Regions from separate parts of the Paenibacillus sp. FSL L8-0333 genome, predicted to be linked through region 4. Evidence: riboswitches for the same ligand, from Rfam matches in the RefSeq annotation. Region 4 holds a riboswitch; each other region holds the start of a gene.

Region 1 (7,547 bases), 2.9 Mb from region 4:
CGGTCAATCTTGCCATCGATTCCAGAGACCAAGGGCTGGCACATTCGACATGAATGATATCTGCAGCACTCCGGATGGACTGCCTAACCTCGTGCGGTACTGAGCCGTGAAGCGGCTCGGAGTTCTGCAGCAATTTAACTAGAAGCTCATACAGCAGAGCAGATAGTCTTGGCTCGCTACGGGTCACGTAGGAAGCGCTCAGTAGGTACATTTCCTCGAATAGCTCGTCCAGCTTAGCATCCAAATCAAAAGTGAACAGGTATGCACGAGACTGGTCCACTTCTTCTAATAAGGGGAGGACAATTTCAGTATTAAAATGAACCCATCGGACATCCCAAGGCTCGCCTGGGTCAGAGCCGTATTGCTGATAAGCCCCTTTTGGGTACAGAAAACCTCGTCCTCTACTCATCGGAATACGTTCGCCCTCATGGAATACATAACCCTCCCCACCAAAAATCAAATGCAGGTTATAACTCCCAAGAAACCCTTCGCTTCTTCTCTCTGTATGTTGTGGAAAGTGAGTGTAATGTCCCAAAAATTCAGGATAACAGACATATTTTGAAAAAGCCGGTGTCGGCAAATACCATTGTTTCTTCATGTTTGGCAGCACCCATTTCTGTAGCGCAACAGAGCGCAAGTTGGATTAAGGCAATAAACGCAAGATTGTTATATGATAGCAATATTTTGTTATATAAGACCTCTTATCATTGATACTACAATAGAATTATAAAATATTGAAAGCATATTTTTAATACTTTGGAGGTAATGATGAAGAAACCTGTCGCAACTGAAAAATTCGAGCTTGGCGTTTGTTATTATCCGGAGCACTGGCCAGAAAACATGTGGGAGGACGATTATCGCCGGATGCGTGAACTCGGCTTTACGATCATTCGGATGGGGGAGTTTGCTTGGTCTATTTTTGAACCCACAGAAGGGGAGTTTCAGTTCGGGCTCTTTGATCGGGCGATTGATCTAGCACATAAATATGGTCTTCAGGTTGTACTTGGTACTCCGACGGCAACGCCTCCAGCTTGGTTGACTGATAAGTATCCAGAAGTATTAAATGTAACCTACGAAGGTGTTACACTTCAGCATGGCATGCGCCGCCATTATAATTACAGCAGTCCTAAATACCGGGAACTGTGTGCACGTATTGCAGAACAAATGGCTGAACATTACGGCAATCATCCGGGTGTAGTTGGCTGGCAAATTGATAATGAGCTCAACTGTGAGATCAGTGAATTTTATTCGGAGAGTGACCATAAGGCCTTCCGGGAATGGCTACAGCAGAAATATGTTACGCTTAAGCATTTGAACGAGGCATGGGGAGCTGTTTTTTGGAATCAAAGCTATAGTGACTGGTCTCAGGTCTATCTTCCACGTCCGACTCCAGTACCGAAGCAACCCAATCCTCATCAGGCATTGGATGAAAAACGGTTTATTTCGGACAATACAATTTCTTTTGCCAAAAACCAAGCGGATATCATTCGTAAACTTGCCCCTAAGCAATGGGTAACCACGAACGGTCTGTTCGGTCATCTCGATAGCCATGAAATGACGGATGAACTGCTGGATTTCTTCAGCTATGATTCCTATCCTCAGTTCTCTACTATTTTTTATGACCCGAATGAGCGGAATCCGCTGAATGATAGAGGCTGGGGACTGTCGTTATCTGTTGTTCGTTCGATATCCCCGAATTTCTGCATTATGGAGCAGCAGTCGGGCCCGGGTGGCTGGGTGAACCGGATGGATATGCCTTCTCCAAAGCCCGGGCAGATGCGGTTATGGACTTATCAGTCGATCGCTCATGGGGCAGATATGGTGTTATATTTCCGCTGGCGGACGGCTACGATGGGCAATGAAATTTATTGGCATGGAATCAATGACTATCATAATCAGCCTAACCGGAGAGTGCGGGAAGCGGGGCAGATCGGTCAGGAGCTGGCAGCAGCAGGTCAAGCGTTTATCGGTACTCATAATCAGGCTAACGTTGCTATTGTTCGTGATTATGACAATGAGTGGGATGGAGAATACGATGTTTGGCATGGCCCGTTTATGTGGAAGAGCAATAAGGAGTGGTACAAGGCTCTTCAGCGGAAGCATATCCCTAATGACGTGCTCTATTTGCGCAAAAAAACAACGCTGGTGGAGCTTGCAAGGTACGACGTGCTTATCTATCCTCACCCAGCGATTATGACAGATGAGACAGCGTCTCTGCTGGATGAATATGTTCAACAAGGCGGCAAACTGATCTTCGGCTGTAGAACTGGCTATAAGGATGAGCGCGGTCAATGTTATATGCGTCCTTTCCCAGGTGCTGCTAAGGATCTATGCGGGATCACAGTTGAAGAATTCACAATGGTTAAGGGCAGTCGTCAGCCAACAACAATTAGCTGGTCGGGCGCGACCGAAGTCGTTACAGGAGCAGATGACTTTAATGATATTCTTAAAATAGAGGAAGCTTCGGTTGAAGTGATGGCGGTTTACGCCTCTGATTATTATGCGGGAAAACCGGCGGTAACTAGAAAGCGTCGCGGCAAGGGTGAGGTTTGGTATTACGGAGCCGTATTTAACGAACAGGCAGCGGCTGAGATCATAAAATTAATTGATCTACAATCGCCAGCAAATTGGCTGGAGCTCCCAGAAGAGGTAGAGCTGCAAGTCCGTACCGGAGCTTCTTCCAGTTATGCTTTTTTGCTTAATTATAGTGAGACTCCTGTCACGATCCATCTTCATGAGACCAAAACAGATTTACTGAGCGGCACAACATTGTCGGGCGAGGTGCTTCTGGAAGGATTTGGGGTATTGGTGTTATACTAACGTACACATTGATCTCACATTTGAGTACATTTGGATAATTATCTCTTTTCGGTTATACTTTGAAGTAGCAATTATATAGTTACGGGAGCTTGGTGGGACCAGGCTGAGAGGATAGTTATAACTATCGACCGTCTAACCTGATCTGGATAATGCCAGCGGAGGAAATGGAGCTCTATTTCTATTTGTCTACTCTAAGGCCGCATCTTATACAGATGTGGCCTTTTCTATGTGTGGGGAGTAGACCGTCTCCGCTTGATCAAATCACCTTATAGGAGGAATTGAGATGACAAGCGAATTGAACAACGATCCAATCAATCTATCAGCTTTTCCAGCAAGTCAAAAAGTCTATGTAAAGGGTTCACGGCCTGATATTCAGGTGCCTATGCGGGAGATCTCACTTAGTCCAACTGCGGGCATAGACGGCGAAGAGGAGAATGCCCCAATTCATGTCTATGACACAAGTGGGGCTTACACGGATGCTAATATTCATACTGATATTCGTCAGGGGTTAGAGCCCAATCGTCTAAGCTGGATTGAGGAACGAGGGGATGTGGAAGCGTACGAAGGAAGAACCGTGAAGCCTGAAGATAACGGGAATGCAACGGGAAAAGCTGTGGCGGAAGTGTTTCCAGCGCTCCATAGAAAACCTTTGCGAGCGAAAAAGGGGCGTAATGTCTCTCAAATGCATTATGCACGCAAAGGGATTATTACTTCGGAAATGGAATACGTTGCGATTCGTGAGAATGTGACACCGGAATTTGTAAGAGATGAAGTAGCCCGGGGCCGCGCCATCATTCCAGCGAATATCAATCATCCAGAGAGTGAACCAATGATTATTGGGCGTAATTTTTTGGTAAAGATCAATGCCAATATTGGAAACTCCGCAGTATCCTCATCCATAGAGGAAGAGGTGGAGAAAATGAGATGGGCTACCCGCTGGGGTGCAGACAATATAATGGATCTCTCCACAGGTAAAAACATCCATACGACACGCGAGTGGATCATCCGTAATTCTCCTGTTCCTATTGGAACGGTGCCTATTTATCAAGCTTTGGAAAAAGTGAATGGGAAAGCGGAAGATTTAACGTGGGAAGTATACCGTGATACGCTCATTGAGCAAGCGGAGCAAGGGGTGGACTATTTTACCATTCATGCGGGAGTTCTGCTTCGTTATATCCCGTTGACGGCACAACGTATGACAGGTATTGTTTCAAGAGGTGGCTCCATTATGGCGGCATGGTGTCTTGCGCATCATCAAGAGAACTTTTTATATACACATTTTGAAGAGATATGTGAAATCATGAAGCTGTACGATGTTTCTTTTTCCCTAGGCGATGGATTACGTCCGGGTTCGATTGCTGATGCGAATGATGAAGCACAATTTGCCGAGTTAGAGACGTTAGGTGAATTAACAGCTATGGCTTGGAGTCATGATGTACAGGTGATGGTAGAGGGTCCAGGACATGTGCCGATGCACTTGATTAAAGAGAATATGGATAAGCAACTTGAAACTTGCAACGAAGCCCCTTTTTATACGTTAGGTCCACTGACTACAGATATTGCACCGGGGTATGATCATATTACCTCTGCTATAGGTGCAGCGATGATTGGTTGGTTCGGTACAGCAATGTTATGTTACGTAACTCCGAAGGAGCATCTTGGCCTGCCTAATAAGGAAGATGTACGTGTAGGGGTCATTACTTATAAAATAGCGGCACATGCCGCAGATTTGGCGAAAGGGCATAAAGGAGCACAAGACCGGGATAACGCTCTTTCGAAAGCCCGTTTTGAATTTCGTTGGCGTGATCAATTTCATTTATCGTTAGATCCTGAGCGAGCGCTCGAATATCATGATGAGACATTGCCTGCGGAAGGCGCTAAAACAGCTCATTTCTGTTCCATGTGCGGGCCGAAATTTTGCAGTATGAAGATCTCTCATAATATCCGGAATACGACGAGAATTGAATCAGGAATGCAAGAGAAGGCACAAGAATTTCTCCAAGGCGGGAGCCTCATTTATAGATAACTTTTTCTGCTAAAAAGAAATATCTAAAAGAAGTCGTCATTGGCGGCTTCTTCTTTTATACTTTGAATAGATAGGAGTTGATGAAATGGAAGCGATTCGTTCAGAGGAAGCCATTTTAGAGGATTTAAGTAATAGTTTCTATCATTTTTTTGGATTGAAAGTCCTTCATGCTACCCCAATAAAACGTGGCTGGTTAAATCTTAAATGGAAAATCACAACGGATTCAGGGCAATTTCTACTTAAACAATACAACAAAAAAAGATATAAATTGTATAACCCAGAAGAGCTGAACTTTGCCTTTTCTCAACAGAAAAGATTGTATCTACAGGGGCTCCCATGTCCCGGATTGTTGGCTTATAACAATAATGTTTTACTGGAATCAGATCAGGGAGAAACGTTTATGGCAATGGAATATTGTGAAGGCCGTGTCATAGAGCCGGGTAAGATTAATATCCATCAAATGTTTGATTTGGGTCGTGCCACAGGTAAAATGCATCGTTTATTAAATGATGGGACCATTAGTTTGAAAAGAACCCCACAATTTATTCCACAAAGCCCTGAGGAACGTTTAGAACATTGGAATGTACTCCTACAACAATCAAAGGAAATGGGCAAAACCTCACTTATCACTGACCTAGAGATACAACTAAGAGCGACTGAAGAAATAGATCCGGAAATATTCGAAGGACTTGAAGCTGGATGGGCACATCGTGATTTATGGGTTGATAATCTTTTATTTCAAGATAGCCAATTGTCTGCAATTCTAGATTTTGATCGGTTCAAATATGATTATCCGCAGCTAGATGTAGCGCGAGCAGTGATGTCATGTGCTCTAGATGAAGATTTAGATGGAGCACTAGCCTCAGCATTTATTGACGGATATCGTGAGGAACGAACGGTGGAGCAGGGGGATTTAACAAAATCATTGCAGTTGTTGTGGTATATGGAAAGCCCATGGTGGATTAATGCCGAGATGGACAAACATAGTGTACCTCCAAAACGTTTTGCAAAAGAAATGAATTGGCTTGCTAAGAACCTGAATAACTTGCATGCTATCTTAGGCAACTTATAGTGAAAACGATTGAATTATAGCCTAAAAGATGCATTGACCAGCCAAAGTTTGGCGCCTATAATCTTAACAAGGAAAATCCACCACATATAGAGCTATTTGTAAACGCATTCAATGAGCTTTTTCCTTATTTATCATGGAAGGAGGAGATCAAAACTATCAAGTATTTCTTTTTTTCTCATTTTTGCAAACGTTTGCACCACGCGATAAGCATAAAAATCGTAGCTGCACTAAAAATTATGAGGAGGTTATTTACTTGGTATCCAAACAATCCAGGCGTTATATTTCGTGGTTAATTATTTTTTCGCTCATTTTTAGTTTATTTGGTTTATCGGGTGGAGCATCGGCCAGTAATACGGATCATACAGTCACCTACACCAATCCCACAGCGTCAGCTGTGACCTTACATTGGACTACGAATAACTGGGCTAATACTACGGACACGGTGATGACCAAAAATGGAACTACGTTCACCGCCAACCTCAATGTTCAGGAAGGCGCCACCCTAATTTATTGTTATCACATCACGGCTCCAACGGATAGTTGGGACAATAACGGCGGGAAGAACTGGACGGTGGTTATTCCGGTTGCCGGGAAATACGAAGCAGAGAGTGCATCCCTGTCTGGTGGTGCAAAAGTAAATACGAATCACACCGGATATTCGGGCACCGGTTTTGTTGATGGATATACAACTACAGGAGCAGCCACCACTTTTAACGTCCAGTCTTCCGCAGCAGGGTCCTATAATGCCACACTTCACTATGCTAATGCATCTGGCAGTGCAAAAAAGGTGTCCATTTATGTCAATGGAATAAAGGTTACACAGACAACATTAGCAAACCTGGCCAACTGGGATACATGGGCAGACCAAATAGAAATACTCTCCTTACAGGCAGGAAATAACACGCTTGCTTATAAATATGACTCGGATGATAGCGGGAATATTAATATCGACTATGTGACCCTTTCGGCCGGAGCTACCCCAACACCAACGATAACTCCTACCCCAACAGTGACGCCAACACCTACGGTAACTCCTACACCAACGGTGACACCAACACCTACGGTAGCTCCTACACCAACGGTGACGCCAACACCTACCGTAACTCCTACACCAACGCCAACACCAACACCTACCATAACACCAACACCTACCGTAACTCCTACACCAACTTCAGCGGGGCTAACCGTTCACTTTAAGAAACCAGCAAGTTGGAATGCAGCGATCCGCATCCATTACTGGAATCTGAATCCGGCAACCGTTCCGACTAGTGGAGCATGGCCGGGAATACTGATGAAATCGGACGGAAACGATTGGTATAGCTATACTGTTCCAAATGCTACAGGTGCAAGCCTGATCTTTAATGACGGTAACGGCAAACAAACGGGCGACTTATCTCGCAGCGTAAAAGAGGGCTGGTATAACTCAGATAACGTATGGTATGACGTCAATCCAGACGTTCCCAAGGTTCCGGTGATATCCGTCTCTCCTGCGCCCAAAACCTATGATTCTGCCCAAACGGTGACACTATCCAGTACAAACAGCGGTGATAAAATTTATTATACGACCGACGGATCGACACCTACGACAACCTCAACGTTGTATACGACTCCAATCCAAGTACCTTCATC
Region 2 (7,547 bases), 760 kb from region 4:
TAAGTTATAGCAGGATCGTTCGTTTTTTCACGCGCCTGTTGCAGCATTTTTTCAGAGATATCCACACCTATAACTGAACTCGCCTGCTGCTCACGGGCATATAGGCAATGCCAGCCGAAGCCGCAGCCTAGATCAAGCACACTTTTATTATGTAAGTCTGGAAGAAGCGCCTTTAATACATGCCATTCTCCTGCTGCTGCAAGCCCTCCGATAGATCGAGGCATTTGTTGGTAAGCTGAGAAGAAATTCGAATCGTCATATTTATTTTGTTTCATCTGGGATACATCTCCTATATATTATTTCTTCAATTACTATACGCTGAGCGACGTTCTCTTATCAAATAGCCAATAAAAAAGGAGCATCATCTTGGAAGATCTGCCCCTTATATCTATTCTTATTCAATTGTTCCTGCTTGCTTGGTGTTAACCGTACATGCTGTGAAATGGCTCCATAATCACTATTCGATCTACGACTTTGTGCTGCGCACCAGGCTCCGGAGCGCTCTGCCTTACGCAAGGCTTTTTGTGTCTTGGTTCGTGCCATGTGACACCACTCTCCTATTCATGGGTGAATGATTATTGATCTTACATCTATAAGACAACTTCATTTTAACATATTCCAGACTATGAGCGAAGCAAGAATTCCGTTACACTTAGAGCAAAGCTAGTATTCTATCTTATCTAAATAGATGCGGAGGTTTAAAGGATGAATTACCAGGTTTTGTATGAAGGTGCTTTTGCTATGTTAAAGGTCCAACTAAATCCCGGTGAAAGCGTAAAGGCTGAAATGGGCGCAATGGTCGCGATGTCACCTAACGTAGAATTAAAAGGAACCGTGGATGGTGGTTTAATGCGCGGTCTCGGGAGAATGCTGAGCGGTGAGAAATTCTTCTTTCAAGAACTTAGAGCGACCCGTGGTCAAAGTGAGGTATTGCTGTCACCTGGCTCACTCGGCGATATTCAGGCGATAGAATTAGACGGATCGTATAAACTGTTAGTTCAAAAAGACGGATTTCTCGCCGGAACTGAAGGCATTCAAGTAAATACCAAAATGCAGAATTTAACCAGAGGGCTCTTCTCCGGTGAAGGCTTCTTCATTGTAGAAATCAGTGGCAGAGGAACGGTGTTCCTGTCTTCCTTCGGTGCTATCCATGCGATTAATTTAGGACCTGGTGAAGAAATGATTATCGATAACGGACACCTCGTAGCATGGCCAGATTATATGGACTATAAGGTAGAAAAGGCAGCCTCTGGCTGGCTAAACAGCATAACCAGTGGTGAAGCACTTGTGTGCCGCTTTCGTGGAGAAGGTGTAATTCTCGTTCAGAGCCGTAACCCTGGCAGCTTCGGAACGTGGATCAAATCCTTTGTACCTACTCGAAGCTAGACTTCCTAAAACGCAGTAATCAAAAAAGACACAGGCTTGGAGCCTGTGTCTTTAGGTTAGAAAGCGATCTTACGAGACTGCTTTATCTGCTTCTGCTTTTGCTTTTTTGCAGCCTGTACGTTTACATGTTCCATAAGTACCCTTGAAATCAAGGCGGTGATCCGTGACGTTAAAGCCATATTCACGTTCCACTCTTCTCTCCAGCTCCACAAGCCAGTCATCCTTAATTTCCTCCAACCGACCGCATACGCTGCATATCAAATGATGATGCATATGCGAATGATCGTTCCCGCGCAAATCGTAACGGGCAACTCCGTCTCCGAAGTTCATCTTCTCTACAATGTGTAGCTCACATAAAAGCTCAAGTGTACGGTATACCGTTGCCAGGCCCAGATGTGGATAGCTGTTCTTAACAAGCATATATACTTCTTCTACGCTTAGATGATCCTTCTCATTGTCGAGCAGAACGTTCACTATAGCTTCACGCTGAGGCGTTAATTTATATTTTTGCGCCGCAAACAATTGACTGATATTTGATATTTGATCCATTTGGTCTCCTACCTTCCCGGAACGATTTAACATCCGTACCCTCTGAGACGCTCCTATTTATGCAGTTTGGACAAACCATAAATAGTAATCGTTACGATATAATCATAACAAAATTAACCACGAATGAAAAGAGCCTGACATCATTATATCATTTCATGCCACTTATCCAAAGTACTACACCCCAATCTGGCCCATATTTCTATTAAAATCTACCTTTTCGTGAAATAATACAGATTAGACCGCAACCTTTCCATAATTTACAACGTTAAAGGAGTGACAAAGGCTAAGGAGCCTATCCATACAACGAGGTGAAAAGACATGAACATGAAAAAAAGCACACTAGCAGCGATCACAACCGTAGCCATTTTCTCCTTTTCTTTGGGTGGTCAGATGTTTGCAGCTGGGAACACCTTTAAGGATATTGATAACATAAACGGCAAAGAAAAAATCATTTCTTTAAAAAATCAAGGGTTAATTAAAGGTGTCAGCGAATCTCAATTTCTCCCTGGCTCTAAGGTAACTACAGCCCAAGGGATTCAGTTTATCTCCGGCGGTCTCCAGCTTAGCCTCGCGGCCATTGATTTTAACAAAGCTCCTGTTGCCAGCGGCTTGTTCACAAAAGTAAAAGACAAAGCCTGGTACGCTGAAGCCTTTATCAATGCTTATTACAATGAAGTTAAGCTTCCTAAAGACATTGATCCTAACCTCATTATGACCAAAGAGCAATTCACTAACTATCTAGTGCAAGCGATCGAAGGCGTTGGCAATCTGCCGATGATCAATATCGTTCCAGTAGATATCGCTGATGAAGCTTCTCTGACTCCTGCGTATCAAGGCAGTATTCAGCGCTCCCTGAAATACAAGATCAATAGCCTGGATGCTAACGGAAAGTTTAATCCAAAAAGCGAACTCACCCGCGCCGAAGCAGCGATTATGCTCTACAACGCTTTGGAATTTCTGAAAACTGGAGTATAAGCCAAATTTCAGATACTCTTCTCATTTGAATAATCTACACATGAAAAAGCAGCTCCGGATGATTCCCGAGCCGCTTTTTCGTGTATATTGTCTTTCTACTCTTCTTCACCATTCAGTCTGTTCAGAAATTGCAGAGCCCGGGGATTCTTCGGATGCTCCAGCACTTCTTGCGGAGTCCCTTGCTCTAAGATATGACCACCATCCATCAAAATGATCCGGTCCGCTACATCGGCGGCAAATTTCATCTCGTGGGTCACAATCACCATAGTCATACCTTCTGCCGCTAATTGTTTGATAACCTTAAGCACTTCCCCTACCAGCTCAGGATCGAGCGCCGAAGTGGGCTCATCAAACAATAACACTTCTGGATCTACTGCCATAGCCCGGGCGATGGCCACTCTCTGCTGCTGTCCACCTGACAGCTGATGTGGATAGTTATCAGCTTTATCTGCCAAACCCACCTTAGCCAGCAGCTGAAGCCCCCGCTTGCGCGCTTCTTCCTTGGATCGTTTCAGGACAGTTACCTGTCCCTCCATCACATTGCCAAGCGCAGTCATATGCGGAAATAAATTATACGATTGAAAGACCATCCCTGTTTTCTGACGAAGGGCCAATACGGAATTCTGAGGAATTTTCTTATGATCTGTAAAATTGATGGTGATATCACTGAGCGACAGGCTGCCTTGATCCGGGATTTCCAACAGATTAAAACAGCGCAGCAGTGTAGTCTTCCCGGAGCCAGATGGCCCAATAATGACAAGTACCTTTCCATGCTCCATTTTCAGATCAATACCCTTTAACACTTGGAGTGCGCCGAAGGATTTATGCAAATTAATGATTTCAATCACAAGTATCTCTCCTTTAGGTCGCAGAGTAACGATCGAGTCGTTTCTCCAAGTAATTTTGCAGCGCCGACAGCACAGAACAGAACACTAAATAAAACAATCCTGCTTCGGAGTATACCAGCAGAGGCTCATAAGTGGTAGAGGCTACCTGCTGTGCGGTTCTAAACATCTCCGTATAGGTGATGATCGCTGCAAGCGAAGTATCTTTAACCAAGCTAATAAAGGAATTGGATAACGGCGGTACAGAAACGCGCGCAGCTTGTGGCAGAATTACGCGGCGCAGAGCCTGCCCACGAGTCATCCCGACTGAGAAGGCAGCTTCCCATTGGCCTTTATGTATCGACAGGATAGCAGCGCGTACGATTTCCGATGAATAAGCCCCTACGCTAAGGGTAAATCCAATGGTGGCGGCAATGAAGGGGTCGAGTACAATACCAACAGCCGGCAAACCAAAAAATATAATAAATAGCTGCACTAACAACGGGGTTCCTCGAATAACCCACACATAAAAACGGGCGATTAGCTTCGGAATTACCCACGGTGAAAGACGTGCCAGCGCGGTTAGGATCGCCAAAATCAATCCAAGCACAAAGGAAAGTAGCGCCAACGGAATGGTAAAAGCCACCCCGGCTTTTAGCAGGGGTAGCAGTGTGTCTAAGAAAATTTGTATTTTGCGGTCATCCATTATTCAGACATCCTTTTTAGCTTCCAGGCTTAATTAGCCTTGCTAGCCTTGTATTATTTTGAAACGTCAGCTCCAAAGTATTTCTCGGAAATTTTCAAGTACGTTCCATCACTCTTCATCTCTGTAATCGCATCACTGACCGCTTTCACCAGCTCATCATTGCCTTTCAGGAATACTGCGGCACTTTGTGATCCTTCAGGAATCTCATCAACCACTTTAATTTTTGCATCTGGTTTTTGTTTTTTCAGATCCAGATAAGACAAGCCATCATTCACAGTTGCATCAATACGTCCCGAAGTCAGCAGGTCCATCGCTTGATTGAAACCATCTGTAGCTACGATTTCAGCACCGTTCTCACGAGCGATATCGGATAAATTACTTGTCAGGGATTGTCCGGCTTTTTTACCTTTAAGATCGGCAAAGGTCTTAATATCCTCATTGTCTTCGCTCACGATCAATACTGCTTTGGATACGATATAGGGTTCAGAGAAATCATATTTCACTTTGCGATCTTCGTTAATGGAAACTTCATTGAAAATGACATCAAACCGTTTCGCATCCATCCCAGCAAAAATACCATCCCACTGAGTTTCAAAAAATTCAGCTTCAACACCTAAACGTTTGGCTACTTCTTCAGCAATTTCCACGTCAAAACCAGTCAATTTCCCCGCAGTGTCATGATAAGTAAAAGGTGCATAAGTCCCTTCTGTACCTATCCGCAATTTGCCGCTGGCCTTCACAGCCTCCAAACTGTTTTGCGCTGAAGATGCTGTTCCACCATTCGTTCCAGCTGTTGGTTCAGCAGCCGTATTGGTATTCGAATTATTGCCGCAAGCCGCTACAAGGACCACGGTTAACGCCAATATAATAGTTAAACTCCATTTTTTCATTCTTAAATCCCCTCTCTCTATCCGGTTTTTTTCCGGTAAATTGAATAGTACACTGCCATCACATGATCGTCAATACTTTTTTCCGATTATATACATCGGAATTGTAATATTAACTAGATTTCTACTTATATCTTACCCAATCTTGGATTAATCCTTCACTTCTTTCTCTCTTTACTTCTCAGAAAGATATGGTATATTTATTAACAAATTAATATGGACCTGTTATTTCACTAGGGGAGTCGGCCGACTGAGACGGAGCTTCAAGCTCCGGACCCTTGGAACCTGATCTGGATCATACCAGCGGAGGGAAGTGGAGCAGAATTTTCATCAAGCATGTTAAGTGTTATTATGCAGAATGAACTTTTTGACCCATTCATTTCCTCTGGAAATGAATGGGTCTTTATTTGTTTAGGCGCTCCACAAAAATTTTAGGAGGTTAGATCATCACGACCATTTTATCTATTCAAGGCCTAACCTACTCTTTTCCGGAATCTGAGCACCCCCCTGTATTCGCAGATCTATCTATGGATATCAGGCAAGGGGAATTCGTCTCCGTAGTAGGTGCTAGCGGATGCGGGAAAAGTACATTTTTCAAAACGATTGCCGGTTTACTCGAACCTACTCACGGAAAAATAAAACTCTCTACGCACCCGTCAACCGCTAGTCGTTTAGGTCAGATCGCTTATATGCCTCAGCAGGATTTATTGCTGCCTTGGAGGACAGTGCTCGACAACTGCCTTTTGCCTTGGGAGATCAAGCCCAGATTCAATAAACAAGAAACGATCACTCAGATTCGGGAAATGTTGACCCGCTTCGGCTTAGCAGATGTAGAGAAGGCTTATCCCCATGAACTTTCGGGTGGAATGAAACAGCGAGTCGCATTTCTGCGCACCTTAGTGGCTGGAGGCGGAACTGGTCTGATGCTGCTGGATGAGCCCTTTGGCGCTCTCGATGCCATGACCAAACGCGAGATACACCGTTGGCTGTTGGAGTTATGGGGTGAATTGAATCAGACGATTATGCTCATCACTCATGATCTGGAAGAAGCACTATTGCTCAGTGACCGGATTTATTTATTATCTGGCGGTGCGCACAGCGAATTACAGGAGATCGTTGTGGATCTACCAAGGCCAAGACATTATAAGATGAACTATGAACCCCGGTTTATAGCACTACGGGAAGAGTTGGAGCGAAGATTGCATGCAACCTATACCTTTTAAAAAACATCTAGACAACTATGGTCCCTTCCTTCTTCTGGTACTGCTCATTCTTGTAATCTGGGAGGCAGCTGTTCGCCTTCACATGATTCCAGCCTTTATTCTCCCTGCACCTTCCTCTATTGGAATCGCATTGATCGAGCACAGGCAATTATTATTTGGACAGCATTTATTGGCGACGTTACAGGAGATACTGGTGGGTTTTGTCCTTTCTGTTATTTGTGGTGTATTGCTGGGCACTGGAATGTTCCTGTATCGCCCCATAGAAAAGGCCATCTATCCCTTTCTTATCATTAGCCAGACGATCCCATTAATTGCGCTATCCCCCATTTTTATTATGTGGTTCGGATATTCGCTGTGGAGCAAAGTGGCTGTGGTGTTTTTGACGGCTTTTTTTCCAGTCGTAGTGAGTACATATGATGGACTTCGTACAAGTGGCCAGACTTACAAGGACTTATTATTAACATTTGGTGCAAACCGCTGGCAGCTGCTTGTCAAAACCCAAATTCCACTGGCGTTGCCTGCTTTTTTCTCTGGCTTAAAGCTGTCCATTGTATACTGCGTCATCGGAGCTACTATCGGGGAATGGCTCGGCGGCAGTAAAGGACTCGGTTACTTCAGCCGCAGAATGGCCGGAAATATGCAGAGCGATGAAATGTTCGCGGCTGTATTTCTGCTGTCCGCGCTTGGTGTGGTGCTTTTTCTGGCGATAGCTTTACTCGAACAATTATTTTTAAAGAAAAGAGGATCAAACCAATGAATCATTTAAAATCCCCACAACGAGGACTTATTTCTGTATTTCTAGTATGCACACTTTTGCTCTTAAGCAGCTGCGGGAAGGCAGACAAGATAAATAACAACTCCCAAACCGATCCCTCCAATACCGAAAATAAGCAGTCACACAAGCTGACGATTATGCTTGATTGGTATCCCAATGCCGTTCATTCCTTTCTATACGCTGCGCAACAGCAAGGTTTTTTCCAAGAGGAAGGTTTGGATG
Region 3 (7,547 bases), 1.7 Mb from region 4:
AGCGGCGATTCTCTTCCCACAGCTCAAGCAGCCAGCGCTGCATTTCACTGCGAGTTAGTGCATCGAGTGCGCTGAAAGGTTCATCCAGCAACATTAGCTCCTGCGGAGCGAGCAATGCTCTGAGAAAAGCTGCACGCTGCTGCATCCCGCCAGACAGCATATGCGGATAAGCATGTTCGAACCCGCTTAACCCAACCTTGGCAAGCCACTGGCGTGCTTCCTCGCGGGCTCCATCCCGCAGTGCGCCCTTGATCTCCCCAGCAAGCAGCACATTATCCTCAATCGTACGCCAAGGAAAAAGAGCAGGCTGCTGCGGCATATAACTAATTTCACCGCGTTGACCTGTAACGACCTTACCGTTCATGCGGATCGTGCCTGCATCGGGTTTCACAAGGCCGCCAATCATATGGAATAAGGTGCTTTTTCCGCAGCCGGAAGGACCAACGATCGAAACGAATTCTTGTTGCTCTACCTTGAGAGAGACATTATTCAGAACTTTTGTCTCACGGCGACGATGGAAAAAAGATTTGGAGATGCCGCTCACTTCAAGGGCGGGTGCCGCGGTATGAGCTTCAGGAGAGCTGATGACTTCTGTTGTTCTGTGTTGCATTTGCATCGCTTGAGACATACAGGCATTTTCCTTTCTATGAGTTACGGCGCGGCTTCCAGCGAACCAGCCATTTTTCCAGCAATGCAATAATAGCAAAGAGTACAAGACTTAAAAGTACAATAATAACAATAGCGACAAACATCCGATCCGTACGATAAGCGGATTTCTGCAGAAGCATATAATAGCCAATACCTTTATCCGCGCCAATCCATTCAGCGACCACGGCGCCCATAACCGCATAAGTAGCAGATATTTTTACACCGGAAAATAGTGCCGGGATAGAAGAGGGCAGCTCCAGCTTGGTAAAGATTTGCCACTTGCTTGCGCCAGCCATTTTCATATAATTCATCATGACCTGATCACTTTGGGCCAGGCCGCCCATCGCAGCGACAGCTACAGGGAAGAAACATACTAGTGTAATCAGCACGATTTTGGGCAAAAGACCAAAGCCGAACCAGATAATGAGCAGGGGGCCGAGCGCGATGGAGGGAACATTTTGACTCAGAATAATGAGTGGATAAAAAGCCCGTCTAGCCCAAGGCAAAAGATGCAAAAGCAAAGCGACGATCAGACCTACCCCCGTACCGATGGGAAAACCAATTAAAGTGAGCCGCAGCGTAGCCATCGTATGAGCCCAAAGACCAGAAGCGTTACTGGTGGATTCACGGGCAATATCAGCAGGACTCGGCAGAATCCAGGATTCAATATGAAATACAGATACAGATAGCTGCCATACGGTTAAAAAGAAGACGACCGCCACAAGGGGCGGCCATATTAGCTTCCAGGTCGATCTCACGGCCGATATTTCTCCGTCAATTTATCCATGCTGATTCCGTTAGGATTATGAGCGATTTTGATCTGCGAAATTACGCTTGGACTGCCTGCTTCGATCAACGCCTCTTGCATCTGACGCACAACCTCCAGCAGCTCGCTAAGCTCACCTTCCATTGTGGTTTCCAGCGGATTCACCTGATGTTTAACACCGGATTTTTGAATGACCTCAATCGCTTTATCTACGTATGGGATGGAATCCTCATTGTTCGGAGTTTTTGGAATTACTTGAATGCTTAGTAGGGTGTTAGCCACAATAATCAATCCTCTCATTTTATAAGGTAAGTTCAAAAAGCCAACTTTGATAACGAAGTAATTCAGGAAGCAAACTCGACGTCGAATCTTGAACGAACTTGGGAAGTCCGGTACTCACGTAGCACATCACTACGCTCCGTTCCTCCTTCCTCAAGTAACGTCCAACCTTCTTGGTTCTGAAAGCCGTCTTTTTGAACTCTTAAATTATAAGTTAAGTTCAAAAAGCCAACTTTGATAACGAAGTAACTCAGGAAGCAAACTCGACATCGAATCTTGAACGAACTTGGGAAGTCCGGTACTCACGTAGCACATCACTACGCTCCGTTCCTCCTTCCTCAAGTAACGTCCAACCTTCTTGGTTCTGAAGTCCGCTCTCTACTCCGCCGGTAAAAAATCATTACTGAATGCACTAGCAGCATCCAGCGGTTTATCCAGCAACTTCAGATCATACATCCAGTCGCCGTAATTTTGCCAGACCTCGGTTTTTTGCTCGCCCCAGCGGGCAGCATCGTCCTTGTATTTTGGGCTAAGCCATTTTTGGCTAGCTAGGACAAGGTCGGCGTCCAGGTCAGGAACGGCCTTCGATAACATACCGGCAGCCTCTTCCGGATGATCAATAGCATATTGATAACCTTTTGATGTGGCTTTCATGAAGGCCTTCACCAGCTCAGGATGATCTGCAATTTGCTTCTCACTCGTCGTCAGCACAGGCGTGTAATAATCGAGCTGTGGCGCATAATCCTTTAAGTACAGCATATCCAATGGCTGGCCACGCAACTCAGCCTCAACGCCAGTCCAAGCGTAGAAAATCCAGGCGAAATCAATGTCACGTTTGACGGCGGTAAAATAATCAGCTTCACCGATACTGATCAGCTTCACCTTTTTCACATCGCCACCTTCAGGATCCATGATGGCCTTCATGGCTGCTTCTTCGGCCGGTGAGCCCCAGCCTCCGTAGGTTTTACCTTCGAAATCCTTTGGTGATTTAATATTGCGATCTACTGGAGCGGCGAATCCCGATGTATTATGCTGAATAATAGCTGCTATCGAGACAAGGGGTACGCCTTGTAGACGGGCTAGCGTTAATCCTTCTTGGGCGCTGATGCCAAATGCGGCTTCGCCAGAAGTAACCATAGTATCAGAACCCGCTGCGCCTGGTTGAACGATTTCGACGTCCAGACCTTCTTCAGCGTAGTAACCAAGATCCTTAGCTACGTATAGACCGGTATGATTCGTGTTCGGTGTCCAGTCGAGTGCGACTTTAACTTTGGTGAGCTCTTTTGGAGCATCCGTGCCAGCCGCTGCAGTTGGATCAGTAGCATTTGCTTTGTTTCCGGCTGTATTCCCATTGTTGCTGCCGCATCCGGCAATGGCAAGAATGAGTACACAGGTGAGGCACAACGTAAGTGCTTTTTTGAGGTGCATGTCTTCTTCTCTCCTTTAAGGTTACAAGAATCCCGTCTTCACAACATGAACCGTAAAGTGTAGTATGTACGTTTTTCTACATCTTTTAGTGATCTTACAAAAAAAGCGCCCCGAGTGATCGGGACGCTGGCTTGGCGCAAGGTTAGTCAAGGTCACAGGGACCAGAACCAATTGGCGATTCCTACGCTGGCATTATCCAGATCAGGTATAAGGGTCAGTATCTTGTGGGATACAATCTCAGCCGGCCAATTCCAGCACCCCTGGTTCTATGAAGTTAACGGGTATTTCTATGTGCAATATAAGTAAGTATAAGTTTTGTACCCATACTTTATATCTTATATTTCTCGCATACGGTGTATTATAGACGGCTGTACTCGGAATGTCTAGTAGTGCACTCCTGAATTTTTCCAATCCAGTAGTTTCTTTTTTGCTAGTCTAGATCTTTATATTTCTTGCGGTGACGCCGTTTAAGCTCACTAACCAGCGCCCCTAGCGTGAGGACAACGCTGATCAGAATCCCGCTCATGATCACGAAGAGGGCAAGAAATTCAAAGGGGGAATAACCAATCATTTTACTCCATTGGATTTTTCCATCCAGATCGTCAATGACTTGATTCATGCCGTAAATCCCGCTTACTACCGTAAATACAGTGAGAATCATCAGCAGATTATCCCGTCGCTTGGACTGAAACTTATCCTGATACTGAAACAGATCATTTAAGGTTTCTTTCACTTCCTCGAACAAAGCGTCGTTTCCGTATACTTTACGCAGCTGAAGAAATATCTCCCGGCCCTGCGACTGGGAAATCAACTCCAAGAAGTAGAACTTTGCCGAGAACTTATTGATGGAATAGATTAGATTGTCTATTTCCTCATAATCATGATTAATCCGAAGTCGGGAGTGCATATTGGCGAGCTTCAGCAGAACGATTTTGTGGAAAATATTGAGTAAAAATCCGTAATAATATTGCCCGTACATCTGGTTGGCTAGACTTACAGCAATCTCCTGTTCAGCCCGGGTCATGCAGCAAAAGGTCTGCTCATTCATCATATAATACGTGTCTGGGCCCCAGCGATTATAGGAATGCTCATGACAATAGTTTGCAATATACGCTGGATCGCTTGCACTGGCATAGGGCTTTCCGTTCAGATCAATTCCATCAAGCTGTGAGGCGCGATAGCGTAGATTTACACTAATCTCATCAGAACTTTCTTCATTCTGAAAGCCGTAAAAAGCTTGCACCTGCATTCTTTCATCTACGAAAAAAGGAAGGGTCTCAAAATAAGCCCCATTGATATCCGATTGATCCAGATATGGCTCCAGTCCATCCACCAAATTTCGGAAGACAAAATCCTCTACCATCTCATAGGTCTGTTCCCCGCAATGAATATAAGTGTAGTCATCCTGTATGAAGGTTTTCTCTAGCGCACGGAAACGATCCGCGAATTCTAGTGCAATACTAAAGGGAATCGAATCCCCCTCCAGCTGGACACGTATCGTCACGAATCCAAGCTGAAAGGGACATATGAATATATCCGTCGAGAGAATTTTGAAAAATATAGATTGCTGCGGAATCTCCAGAATGCAGTCGAGATTATTTACTCTGGAAAAACGGCGAAACGAGTCGGCATCCTTCCTGCGCGGAAAAAGGACGTGTGCGGCAAACGGTAAATAGGTGCGCTCCATTCGTTCATGGGAAACACAGTAACCTTCTCCATAATAGGCAGCTTCCAGTTCTTTGTTATCCAGAAAAAAACGTGTGAATCCGTCGTCCTGTAATTGCTGGATAAGCTGCTTAGAATCGCCCTTTTTTATAGAGAAGGGAAATATAAACTGCATAAGCGCAGTATGTAACAAAGGCTCAGTTGAAGACTCATTTAAAGACTCATTCATTCATTGTCCATCCTTGTGCTCAGAATATGCTTATAGATCACATTACCCTAAAAGGATAACGTTGATACTATTCTAAATACGGGAACTCTTTCCTTCCACCGCTTGCCTGGCTTGGAATCTCCATGCGGCAATGCTTAGCAGGAACAAGAAGGCAGCAAAAGTGGCAAGTAATCCGGCTGTTTGTGCCACTTCTAAATGGTCCATAGACCAGCCCGTAAACAGAGGTAGCAAAGCACCACCAACGCCTCCGGAAGCAATCATAATGCTGGGTGTTGACTCTTCGGTGCAAGGCAGCATTTTGCTGGAGAAAACCAATGCAATGGAGAAAATACCGGACATAAACAGCCCCAGCAGCAGAATTACAATGAAAGCAGTCATTCGATTGTCAGTGAACGGAAAGAGTGTCAGCAGTAACAAGGTTAGTAAACAGCTGCTGAGAATGTACACGCGATAAGATATTTTTTCGGCAATTACACCCGCAAACAATCTTCCTGTAGACATCGCTAGCCAAAAGAAAGTGACTGTCAGTGCTGCCGTAGACTCTGTCATCCCTAGCTTGGCAATAAAGATAGCCGGCATAAAGTTGACTAAACTCATCTCTGTGCCTACATAAAGAAAAAAGAAAACGATGAAGATCCCTAACAGAATCCATTGCTTACCTTTATACGGAAATTTTTTGTTAGAACGTGAGCTTGAGGAATGCGAATTGTCTGCTCCTTGGACAGAGGCACGTTCATCCAGCATGCGTTGTAGATTACCGAAGTGTCCTCTTGCCCAGAGGATAAGAGAAATCAAAGAGAAGGCAGCGACGATTAGAAAGGCCAATCTCCACGCTCCGGCAGCAATGAGCGGACTGGCGATAAGCGGCATCACGAGTGCGCCTATCCCGAATAGAACTTCGAGCCGGCTCATCGCAATAGCCGTTCCTTCGGTTACAGCACCAATAATGATGGTGCCGATAACCGCTTCGATCATCCCGAAACCAAAACCTGCGGCAACAGCGATAAAATACATCCAGCCCCAAGGCGGTAGAAAGGCATAGGCAACTTCTGCAACTATTAGAAGACTGGTGGCAATGAGGATGCCTCCACGTTTACCGAAGCGGCGATTAAGTAGGGGAGAGACCAACACGCCTGCTAAAAAACCAGCGAATTGACTAAAGATTAATTCACCGCCAGCACTGTAATTTTGATCATAATGTTGCAGTAGAACGGGCAGAATAGATCCCAGCACAACATGTGCCAGACCGATAACGAAGTAGGAGAGACAGCCGATCCAAATCAGTTTTTTCACGAAGTAAGCTCCTTATCTTGATGTAGTTTATGGAGTAAGGTCGGATTCAATGTGAACCTGAAGGGTACATTATAATAAGCACCATTGTTATGATAAATCCAAACGGTGAGCTTGGATATATAAACTTTTGTTTACATGCTTGAAGGGAGAGATTTACGTAATGGATAACAAACAACTGGAACAACTCATTATTAAAGCATTGGATGACAACAAGTTCGGTTCCTTTGGTACGATCGAAGAAGGAAATAAGCCGAAAGTACGTTATATGGCCATTTTCCATGAGGGTTTGAAGATTTATTTGGCTACAAATCGCAAAACTCATAAAGTGGAGGAGTTATCCGATAATCCGAATGCTTTTGTACTGCTTGGCTATGAGGCCGGCGGAAGCAAAGATGTGCTGGAGATTGAAGCGACCGCTACCGTCTCTAAGGATGAAGGCTTGCGCTCCAAGGTATGGAATAAAGAGCTGGAGCCATGGTTTACTGGACCTGATGATCCTAATTATGTGATTTTGGAGCTTACTCCAACACGTATTGAGTATGTAGGTAGCAATAAAGAGCATGGAGTATGGCAGCCATAAGCTATAGCCTTGAATTGATCAAACAGCCCTCCTATCCCCTATGGGGTAGGAGGGCTGTTTGATGTGTTATAATGACTTCAACTTTTTAGGTATTCATATCGGGGAGGAGCTAAAGCTACATGAGCGTTACTCTGTTATATATTGAAGATGATCGTGAGATTGGCAGCGTAGTGTCTGCTGATTTAAGCGAAAGAGGATATAGTGTCCGCTGGCTACGGAGCGGCGAAGGTGCGATGGAAGAAGCCGGCGCCTGCCAACTGGCTATTCTCGATGTTATGCTTCCTGGTCTGGATGGGTTTACGATCGGGCAACGATTGAAACGTTCCTACCCTAAGCTGCCCATTTTAATGCTCTCCGCCCGAACCTCGATTGATGATAAGCTGCAAGGTTTGGAATTCGCGGATGATTATTTGACCAAGCCTTTTCATCCGGATGAATTGGCCGCTCGAATCGAGGTGCTGCTCCGAAGGAATGGGGCATCTGTTCAGGATTCGCTCACACTTAAACATCTAGTCGTATATGAAGGGGATAACCGCGTGATGAATGCTCAGACTCAGGAAGAAATCATGCTTACAGGCAAGCAATTTCAGATTTTTTCCTATTTGCTGCGTCATCTTAACCAAATTATGACGAAGGAGCAGATCTACGAGGCCGTGTGG
Region 4 (7,547 bases):
GCTGGGTTTTCCGAAGAGTCGCGTAATTGGACAATCCGGAGTGCTGGATACAGCCCGCTATAACACGTTTATTGCACAAGAGCTGAAGGTATCCGTTGAAGATGTACGTGGTTTCGTATTAGGCGGACATGGCGACGATATGGTACCGCTCGTAAGGTATTCCAGTGTCGGTGGCATCCCAATTGATACATTGATATCTGCGGAGCGTATTGATGAGATTGTGCAACGTACACGTGTGGGTGGCGGAGAGATTGTTAACCTCTTAGGAAATGGTAGTGCTTATTATGCACCAGCGGCTTCTTTAGTTCAGATGGCGGAAGCTATCTTGAAGGACAAAAAACGGATCATTCCGGTTATCGCCTTGCTCGAAGGAGAATATGGCTATGATAACCTGTTCATGGGTGTTCCGGCGTTACTTGGTGCCAATGGTATCGAGAAGATTTTTGAACTGGAGCTTACAGCTGAGGAAAAAGCGGCTTTAGATAAGTCTGCTGAGTCCGTGCGTAGCGTAACAGCTGTAATAACTGTATAGATTGTGACAGAGGTATGAAGAAACCCCCATTTTGTTTACTTAAAATGGGGGTTTCCTTTTCTTCTTAAGCAATAATGGGTATAATTAAATGTAACTATTATCACAGTTAAATCGGAGGAGATATGTTATGGATTGGAACGTTTTGTTTTTCTTACATATGATCGGAACCTTGGCACTTGGCTTCTACCTTGTGCTACCCTTCATTCTAGGACGTGCAGAGAAACTGTCGTCTGGGGCGAAAGAAGGAACTTTAAGTGCCGTAACCGGATTTAATCGTTTTGCGCAGTATGGATTGGTGATCCAACTCCTTACAGGCGGTTATATGATGACCAAAGGTGATTATTCAGTAGCGTGGATGATTATTGTTGTTGTGTTACTGCTAGCGATGTTTGCGCTTGGCGGTATTATGAGCAAGCCTTTGCGTCTTGCAGCAGCTGGAATTCGTGAGAACCGCGACGTTAGCGCAGAGACTGGCAAATTGCGCACACTTAGTGCACTGCTTACGGTGTCATTGCTATTGATGGTATTCTTCATGGTGTTTAACGACATAGTTTAACTTACAGCGAATTATACCCGCCTCCGTAATGGAGAGCGGGTTTTTCGTATGTTCCGGTGATTTATCTTCATAAACGTTAATCCCTGATAGGATTAGTATAAGATTTCGGCCGGTAGTTTAAGGGAGAAACACCCGTCCATCGCTTGAATTGTCGGCTGAAGTGGCTCTGGGAAGCAAACCCGAGTTGTTCAGAAATCATCTGTATTTTTAAATCGGTATGAAGCAGTAAATGTTTTGACTTCTTTAATCTTAGGTTAGTTATGTACTGCCTAGGAGATATCTTATACACCTTTGTAAACAACTTATGGCACTGCACCCGACTTAAGCAAAGCTGCTCAGCAATCAAATTAACCGTGAGCTCCGGTAAATGAATATTGGCTGCAATATATTTTTCGATCTGATGAGCAGTTTCCACCTCGTACAAAGAGTTTGCTTGTCTCGCTGTGTTGGAATTCTCTGAATTCGAGAGCTGTACATCAATGAGTTCAGTCAAAATCATCAGAATGATCGCTTGCAAACGAAGCCTTTCTTTTACAAGGATCATTTCTTCAATTTCCTCGGGAAATCCAGTGGATGCCGTCCTGGCGAGAATATTGTTCTTAATAAATTCATCCAAATGTTCCAACTGGTGATTTAATCCCGAACGCTGCATTTGTTGGTTATTCCATTTCTGTACAGCCTGAGATTGAAACCATTCACGAAACTTTAAATCGTCAATATCGAAATGAAAGGAGAGGTAGATATAGTTGCTCAGGCCTGAATTAACTACATAATGACGTAAGCCAGGCGGAATGATTAACCAATCCCCTTTACCAAAGGCGATGGAGCTTCCTTCTACATATTGATGGGAGTTGCCATCGTAGCAATACAATAGTTCGAAGATTTTGTGATGATGATCAGGGTATGCCCACCCAGATTCTGCTACACGATAATGAACACCGATCAACTGCAGTGTACTTATAATGTTCGGAAAGCTGACTTTGTAAGCGATAGGAGTTCTCCTCCTTAGGATCAATAGGGATGTTCTTAATTATATCAAGGATACCTATACATATGACCGTTTTGCAGTGTGAGCCGTTGATCAATTCCAAGTTTTACGTTACAAAAGGTCAAAAAAAAGAATGAAATCATCATTTGAATCACTTTAGAGAAAAGGGATAATGGAGGAACCTAGGTAAGTACTTCGAGAAACGGAAGGAAGTGTAATGAAGTGAGAAAGCTGTGTAGGGATATACTAATCTTATCTTCTTTACTTATGGCTTCATTGACTCTTACTCACGGTATAACAGAGGCAGCCCTTATTAAAGATGGGGTAGAGGGGCAACCTCCAATCCAAATTGCAAACGCATACAAGCTTAATTTTACAAACCAAGTTAAAGCAGGGTATCAATTAGGTTATGGTTTTGTCCAAGAGACCAACGCTTTACCCGCTAGAGAAGTGCATACCGATTCAATTACATCCGATGGAACAGGTTTTTTCATCACAGAATCTTATTTTTTTGCTGAACCTAAATCTGAAAAGGATAATTATAATAACTACGGCATGGCGTTTCGAATGGATGCTTCCCCTGGAACCTACAACGTATATGTAAAAACGACTTCTGACGCAGAGGATGGGATCGTGTCAGTATCAGGAATGCAGACCAGCCGCTTGTTGAAAAGTGGACATTGGGACGCGGCAAAGCTTGTACCCGTCAAGCATACGGCTGTAGCCAAAGGGAAAGAGTGGACTTATACGTATGTAAACGGCCGTGACCATATAGATATTGAGATTGAACCGAACAAAGTGAACACAGCTGTAGGGATTGAGGAGATCATACTGGAACCGATTTTGCCACAGCATAGAGCAGCTGGAGCTCTTCCGAATTTATTTATACTTGGAGATTCCACGGTCAAGTCCTACACCTTCGACGAAGCGCCAATGAGTGGTTGGGGCCAGATTATTGGCAGTATGTTTAATCAACATAAAGTGAGTGTAACTAACTATTCCATGGGAGGACGCTCGTTTAAAAATGCCTATACAGAAGGTCGACTTAACGACATTTTACTGAGTGGCAGCATTGGGGATTATGTGTTTATTCAATTCGGACACAATGATGAGAGTGCAGATGAGTTCAGACGTTACGGCAGAGGTTCGACTGAGGCAATGTATGAAAACTACCTTAAAGAAGTTTATCTCCCTGCGATCCAAGCCCGGGGCATGATACCAGTACTGGTAACGCCAATGTCCAGAATTAAAGGGAATGCAAGTCCGGGATATATCTATGAGAATTCTTTTAAATCAAGAAAGTTTGTAGATATTCTTAAACGGGTTGCAGATGAATCTGGAGTTACACTTATTGACCTTAACTCGGAAAGTCTGAAATATTATAACGAGATCGGAGGAGAAGCGATAACAGCCCTCTTCATGTCAATTGAAGCCGGAGAAACGCCAGGCAAAACAAATGACGGAAGTTACGCTAACGGGCATCCTTCAAAGAAAATCGATGGGACTCATTTTAAAGAAGCGCTCGCCAAACAATTTTCGCGGATGATTGTTACGGAGCTTGTAGAGAAAGGTGCTACTGGCGATTCTACTGCTGCCTCCATTACTGCTTATCTTAAAGGGAACGTTAAGCATGCGGCACTAACAGGCAACTGGGATAAGGTTTTTCCGGAAATAACTAATGATACGACGACCGGGGAAGCTGCTTATTACCGCAATCAAATTGAAAAATTAATCCAGCTGGGAGTAATGGGCAAAGACCGTCAAGGGAATTTTAAGCCAGATACGGAGATGACAGTTGCTGAATTCACACGCAGTATTTCTAAGTTAATGAAAGTGGAAAGATCAGATCTTGCCTATTATCCGAAAGGTAAGCTGTCACGTGAAACGATGGGTGCTATTCTCTATGATGTTTACCAAGTAAAGTTTGCTAATAAACCTAAGTACATGACTGATTATAACGGCACAGCAGTAGTGCCAGGAGATCCTGGTTATGATTTCAATCTGGATCCAGGAGCTAGAGGAGCGATGTACTATCCACTTGTATCCTGGCAGCAGCTGGTTGATACGGCGGACATTTCTCCTTTTTTAATTTCAAAAGTGAAAAGTGCTTATGAATTAGGGCTTATTAGATCTGAAGTGGGGATTGCTAGAGGCCAAATGGTCAATGGGACAGAACTAGAACCTAAAGCCATAGTGACCCGGGAGAAAGCAGCTAAAGCTCTTTATTTTATGTGGGTACTGGAACATGGAGTGAATGCAGAAAATCATGTTTCTTCTTTGAAATAGTTAGGGTGAACAATTCAAGGCACAGCAGCGATGCTGTGCCTTTTTGTATGCAGTGAAGTCCTCTCCACTTACAGCAGTTTACATCCACGGTTGTTTATTTCTACTTGCATTGTGGTAAGTAAGATTCGTAAAGCGATTTAAGAAAATGACAAACCCAGCGTATAAACGTGCATTGTTGTGCCATCCTAAGATGATCAGTTAACTATCAATTTGCTTAACGAGAGGAGATAGGGAAGATGTCAGGCAATAATAAACAAGCTACAAAAACCTTACCCCCACAGGAGCAGCATCATCAGCCAGGGATTGAGAGTGAAATGACGCCGCTGCCCAAATACGAGCCGGCAAATTATAAAGCAGCAGGTAAACTGCAAGACAAGGCGGCGTTGATTACCGGTGGAGACAGCGGAATTGGGCGTGCAGTTGCTGTGCTTTTTGCTAAAGAAGGTGCTGATGTGGTCATTTCATATCTTAATGAACACTCAGATGCAGAGGAAACTAAACGTCAGGTCGAGCAGGAAGGCCGCAAATGTATCCTAATTCCAGGTGATATCGGTGACGAGAAATTCTGTAAGGATCTTATTAAACAGACGGTAGAGGGCTTAGGAAAGCTTGATATTCTCATCAATAACGCGGCGGAGCAACATCCGCAAGCTAAGATCGAGGATATTACTTCCGAGCAGCTAGAGCGTACTTTCCGTACGAATATATTTGCGATGTTCTATTTAACAAAAGCAGCTATGCCTCATTTAAAAGCAGGATCTACAATTATAAATACAACTTCAATTACCGCTTATCGCGGAAGCCCGCAGCTGCTGGACTATTCATCAACTAAAGGAGCTATCCTGAGTTTCACACGATCTTTGTCCACGAATCTGGCGGAGAAGGGCATACGGGTAAACGGTGTAGCACCAGGTCCAATCTGGACACCGCTAATTCCCTCTACCTTTGATGCGAAGCAGGTTAGCGAGTTTGGAGGCACGCAGCCTATGAAACGGCCTGGACAACCAGAGGAGCTGGCGCCAGCCTATGTATATCTTGCCTCTGACGATTCCAGTTATGTGACTGGACAGGTTATTCATGTAAATGGTGGCGAGGTAGTAAACGGTTAGATTAGTACAGCTAATGTGAATAAATGGGTGTATTTCAATAAAAAAATATGTTACTATAAACCACGTTAGCATTTTAAAATTGTATATTTATGTCACTAGGGGTGCCGATTGGCTGAGACGGAATGGATTTCCGGACCCTTTGAACCTGATCTGGTTAAGACCAGCGTAGGGAAGTGGAGAACGAATTTCTGTTGTCGGGCTATTTGTAGTACCGTCTATATACAGATTCTGACTGCCTTCCTTACGGGGGCAGTTTTTTTGTTTTTTACTGGCCTACAGGGAAGTGAGAGAGAGGAGATCGCGAGTGGTACAAGCTGAGATCCATCTAATATCAGACGGCAAGCAGCTGTTGAGACAATTTGTTGAACTGGCTGTCACGGTGCAGACATGGGTCGATTATATTCACTTAAGAGAGAAGCAATGTCCAGCACGCGAACTGCTCTCTGCGGCACAGGAGCTGTTGGCTGCCGGTATACCCGCTACCAAACTGATAATCAATGACCGGATCGATGTAGCATTGGCAGCTGGTGCCGCGGGTGTTCAGTTGGCTGGGCACAGTCTGAGCCCGCTTACAGCCCGGCGAATTGCACCTCAGCTTTGGCTGGGGAGATCGGTTCATTCTCCGGAAGAAGCGGCGAATGCTTCAGAGCAGGGAGCTGATTATTGCTTGTTTGGCCATGTATTTCCCTCGGCGAGCAAGCTAGGGCTGCCCGCACGTGGGTTAGAGCTGCTTGCAGAAACGGTGAAGACTAGCTCTATTCCTGTAATTGCGATTGGCGGAATTGGTCCCGCTAATGCGGCGCAGATCATTAGGCAAGGCGCGGCAGGAATTGCTGTGATGTCCGGAATTTGCGGAGCGGATGATCCTTATGAGGCCGCCAAAGCTATTCATAAGGCGGTTCATTCATAGCCGGGAGGTAAAAGCATAGGCGAAGGGGGTGATTCAGAATGAGACTGTTGATTAACGGGAAATCCGCAGAGTGTTCTGGTGGTATTCAAACTATAGCTGATTTGATCAGTCTTCCTGAGTGGTCGGGTCGTCTGATGATCATTGAGCTGAATGGAGAAATTGTCAGTAAGGAGAATTATGAAAGTACTGCTCTGAGCGAGGATGATCGTTTGGAACTGGTGCACTTTGTTGGTGGGGGTTGAGATGGAGCGGTATAGAATTTTGAGAAATTTCTAAGAACCAAAGGGAGGTAATTTCATGCATGACCCGTTACATATTGGAGGCATCGAATTAACTAGTAGATTATTTATCGGAACCGGAAAATATAGCCGGAATGCTCTGATCCCCGGAGTGATCGCAAGCTCTGGTTCTCAGGTGATTACTGTAGCGCTTCGCCGAGTGGACCCGGAAGGTGGAGCAGAAAATATCATGAACCACATTCCCGGCCACATGACTCTTCTGCCTAATACCTCAGGAGCGCGTACAGCGGAAGAGGCAGTCCGTATTGCGAGATTAGCAAGAGCTGCGGGACTGGGGAACTGGGTGAAGATCGAAGTGATCAATGATCAGAAATACCTGCTTCCAGATAATCTGGAGACCATACGAGCTACAGAGATTCTAGCGGCGGAGGGTTTTGTAGTACTGCCATATATGAGTCCGGACCTTTCGGCTGCTTTACGTCTGAGAGATGCCGGTGCTGCTGCTGTGATGCCGCTTGGTGCGCCGATCGGGACGAATCGCGGCCTGCGCACCAAGGAGCTCGTGCGTATTCTTATTGAAGAAGTGAATTTGCCGATTATTGTAGATGCCGGAATTGGCAAGCCCTCGGAAGCGGCGGAAGCAATGGAGATGGGGGCCGCTGCTGTTCTGCTTAATACGGCTATCGCAACGGCACGTAATCCGCTCGTCATGGCGGAAGCGTTCCGCGAGGCGATATCCGCTGGCCGCAAAGCTTATTTGGCAGGACTCGGTCCTGTAGAAGAAGTTGCTTTTGCTTCGTCACCGTTGACTGGATTTCTGAACTGAATTTGATAGGTTCACCAAAGGAGGGAGGATTAGCATGAGCTTTTTTGACACACTGGTCCGCTTGGAGCAGTATCCTTATGAGCAGCTGTGGAAGGAGTTCC

Evidence for each region. Region 4 has a riboswitch for thiamine pyrophosphate ahead of NYE72_RS09210 (thiamine phosphate synthase). Riboswitches for the same ligand answer to the same signal wherever they lie in the genome.
Region 1: it holds a riboswitch for thiamine pyrophosphate, as region 4 does, so the genes downstream of both, thiC (phosphomethylpyrimidine synthase ThiC) here and NYE72_RS09210 (thiamine phosphate synthase) in region 4, are expected to answer to the same signal.
Region 2: it holds a riboswitch for thiamine pyrophosphate, as region 4 does, so the genes downstream of both, NYE72_RS12745 (ABC transporter ATP-binding protein) here and NYE72_RS09210 (thiamine phosphate synthase) in region 4, are expected to answer to the same signal.
Region 3: it holds a riboswitch for thiamine pyrophosphate, as region 4 does, so the genes downstream of both, NYE72_RS02115 (ABC transporter substrate-binding protein) here and NYE72_RS09210 (thiamine phosphate synthase) in region 4, are expected to answer to the same signal.

What each region holds. Positions count from the first base shown of each region.
Region 1 is NZ_CP150186.1:6,104,303-6,111,849, reverse strand. It holds gene NYE72_RS27150 (AraC family transcriptional regulator) at 1-598, opposite strand, end outside; gene NYE72_RS27145 (beta-galactosidase) at 769-2,820, shown strand; TPP riboswitch at 2,892-3,001, shown strand; gene thiC (phosphomethylpyrimidine synthase ThiC) at 3,104-4,846, shown strand; gene NYE72_RS27135 (phosphotransferase) at 4,932-5,918, shown strand; gene NYE72_RS27130 (alpha-amylase family glycosyl hydrolase) at 6,172-7,547, shown strand, end outside.
Region 2 is NZ_CP150186.1:2,893,769-2,901,315, reverse strand. It holds gene NYE72_RS12785 (class I SAM-dependent methyltransferase) at 1-275, opposite strand, end outside; gene NYE72_RS12780 (hypothetical protein) at 337-543, opposite strand; gene NYE72_RS12775 (TIGR00266 family protein) at 706-1,386, shown strand; gene NYE72_RS12770 (transcriptional repressor) at 1,456-1,935, opposite strand; gene NYE72_RS12765 (S-layer homology domain-containing protein) at 2,254-2,910, shown strand; gene NYE72_RS12760 (amino acid ABC transporter ATP-binding protein) at 3,006-3,758, opposite strand; gene NYE72_RS12755 (amino acid ABC transporter permease) at 3,772-4,440, opposite strand; gene NYE72_RS12750 (amino acid ABC transporter substrate-binding protein) at 4,494-5,330, opposite strand; TPP riboswitch at 5,553-5,656, shown strand; gene NYE72_RS12745 (ABC transporter ATP-binding protein) at 5,855-6,550, shown strand; gene NYE72_RS12740 (ABC transporter permease) at 6,531-7,307, shown strand; gene NYE72_RS12735 (ABC transporter substrate-binding protein) at 7,304-7,547, shown strand, end outside.
Region 3 is NZ_CP150186.1:475,021-482,567, forward strand. It holds gene NYE72_RS02100 (ABC transporter ATP-binding protein) at 1-610, opposite strand, end outside; gene NYE72_RS02105 (ABC transporter permease) at 645-1,406, opposite strand; gene NYE72_RS02110 (MTH1187 family thiamine-binding protein) at 1,403-1,696, opposite strand; gene NYE72_RS02115 (ABC transporter substrate-binding protein) at 2,072-3,121, opposite strand; TPP riboswitch at 3,283-3,393, opposite strand; gene NYE72_RS02120 (hypothetical protein) at 3,552-5,015, opposite strand; gene NYE72_RS02125 (MFS transporter) at 5,088-6,308, opposite strand; gene NYE72_RS02130 (pyridoxamine 5'-phosphate oxidase family protein) at 6,469-6,888, shown strand; gene NYE72_RS02135 (response regulator transcription factor) at 7,008-7,547, shown strand, end outside.
Region 4 is NZ_CP150186.1:2,129,989-2,137,535, forward strand. It holds gene mdh (malate dehydrogenase) at 1-532, shown strand, start outside; gene NYE72_RS09190 (hypothetical protein) at 660-1,088, shown strand; gene NYE72_RS09195 (AraC family transcriptional regulator) at 1,165-2,103, opposite strand; gene NYE72_RS09200 (GDSL-type esterase/lipase family protein) at 2,299-4,362, shown strand; gene NYE72_RS09205 (SDR family oxidoreductase) at 4,599-5,471, shown strand; TPP riboswitch at 5,559-5,660, shown strand; gene NYE72_RS09210 (thiamine phosphate synthase) at 5,776-6,381, shown strand; gene thiS (sulfur carrier protein ThiS) at 6,420-6,623, shown strand; gene NYE72_RS09220 (thiazole synthase) at 6,679-7,446, shown strand; gene thiH (2-iminoacetate synthase ThiH) at 7,481-7,547, shown strand, end outside.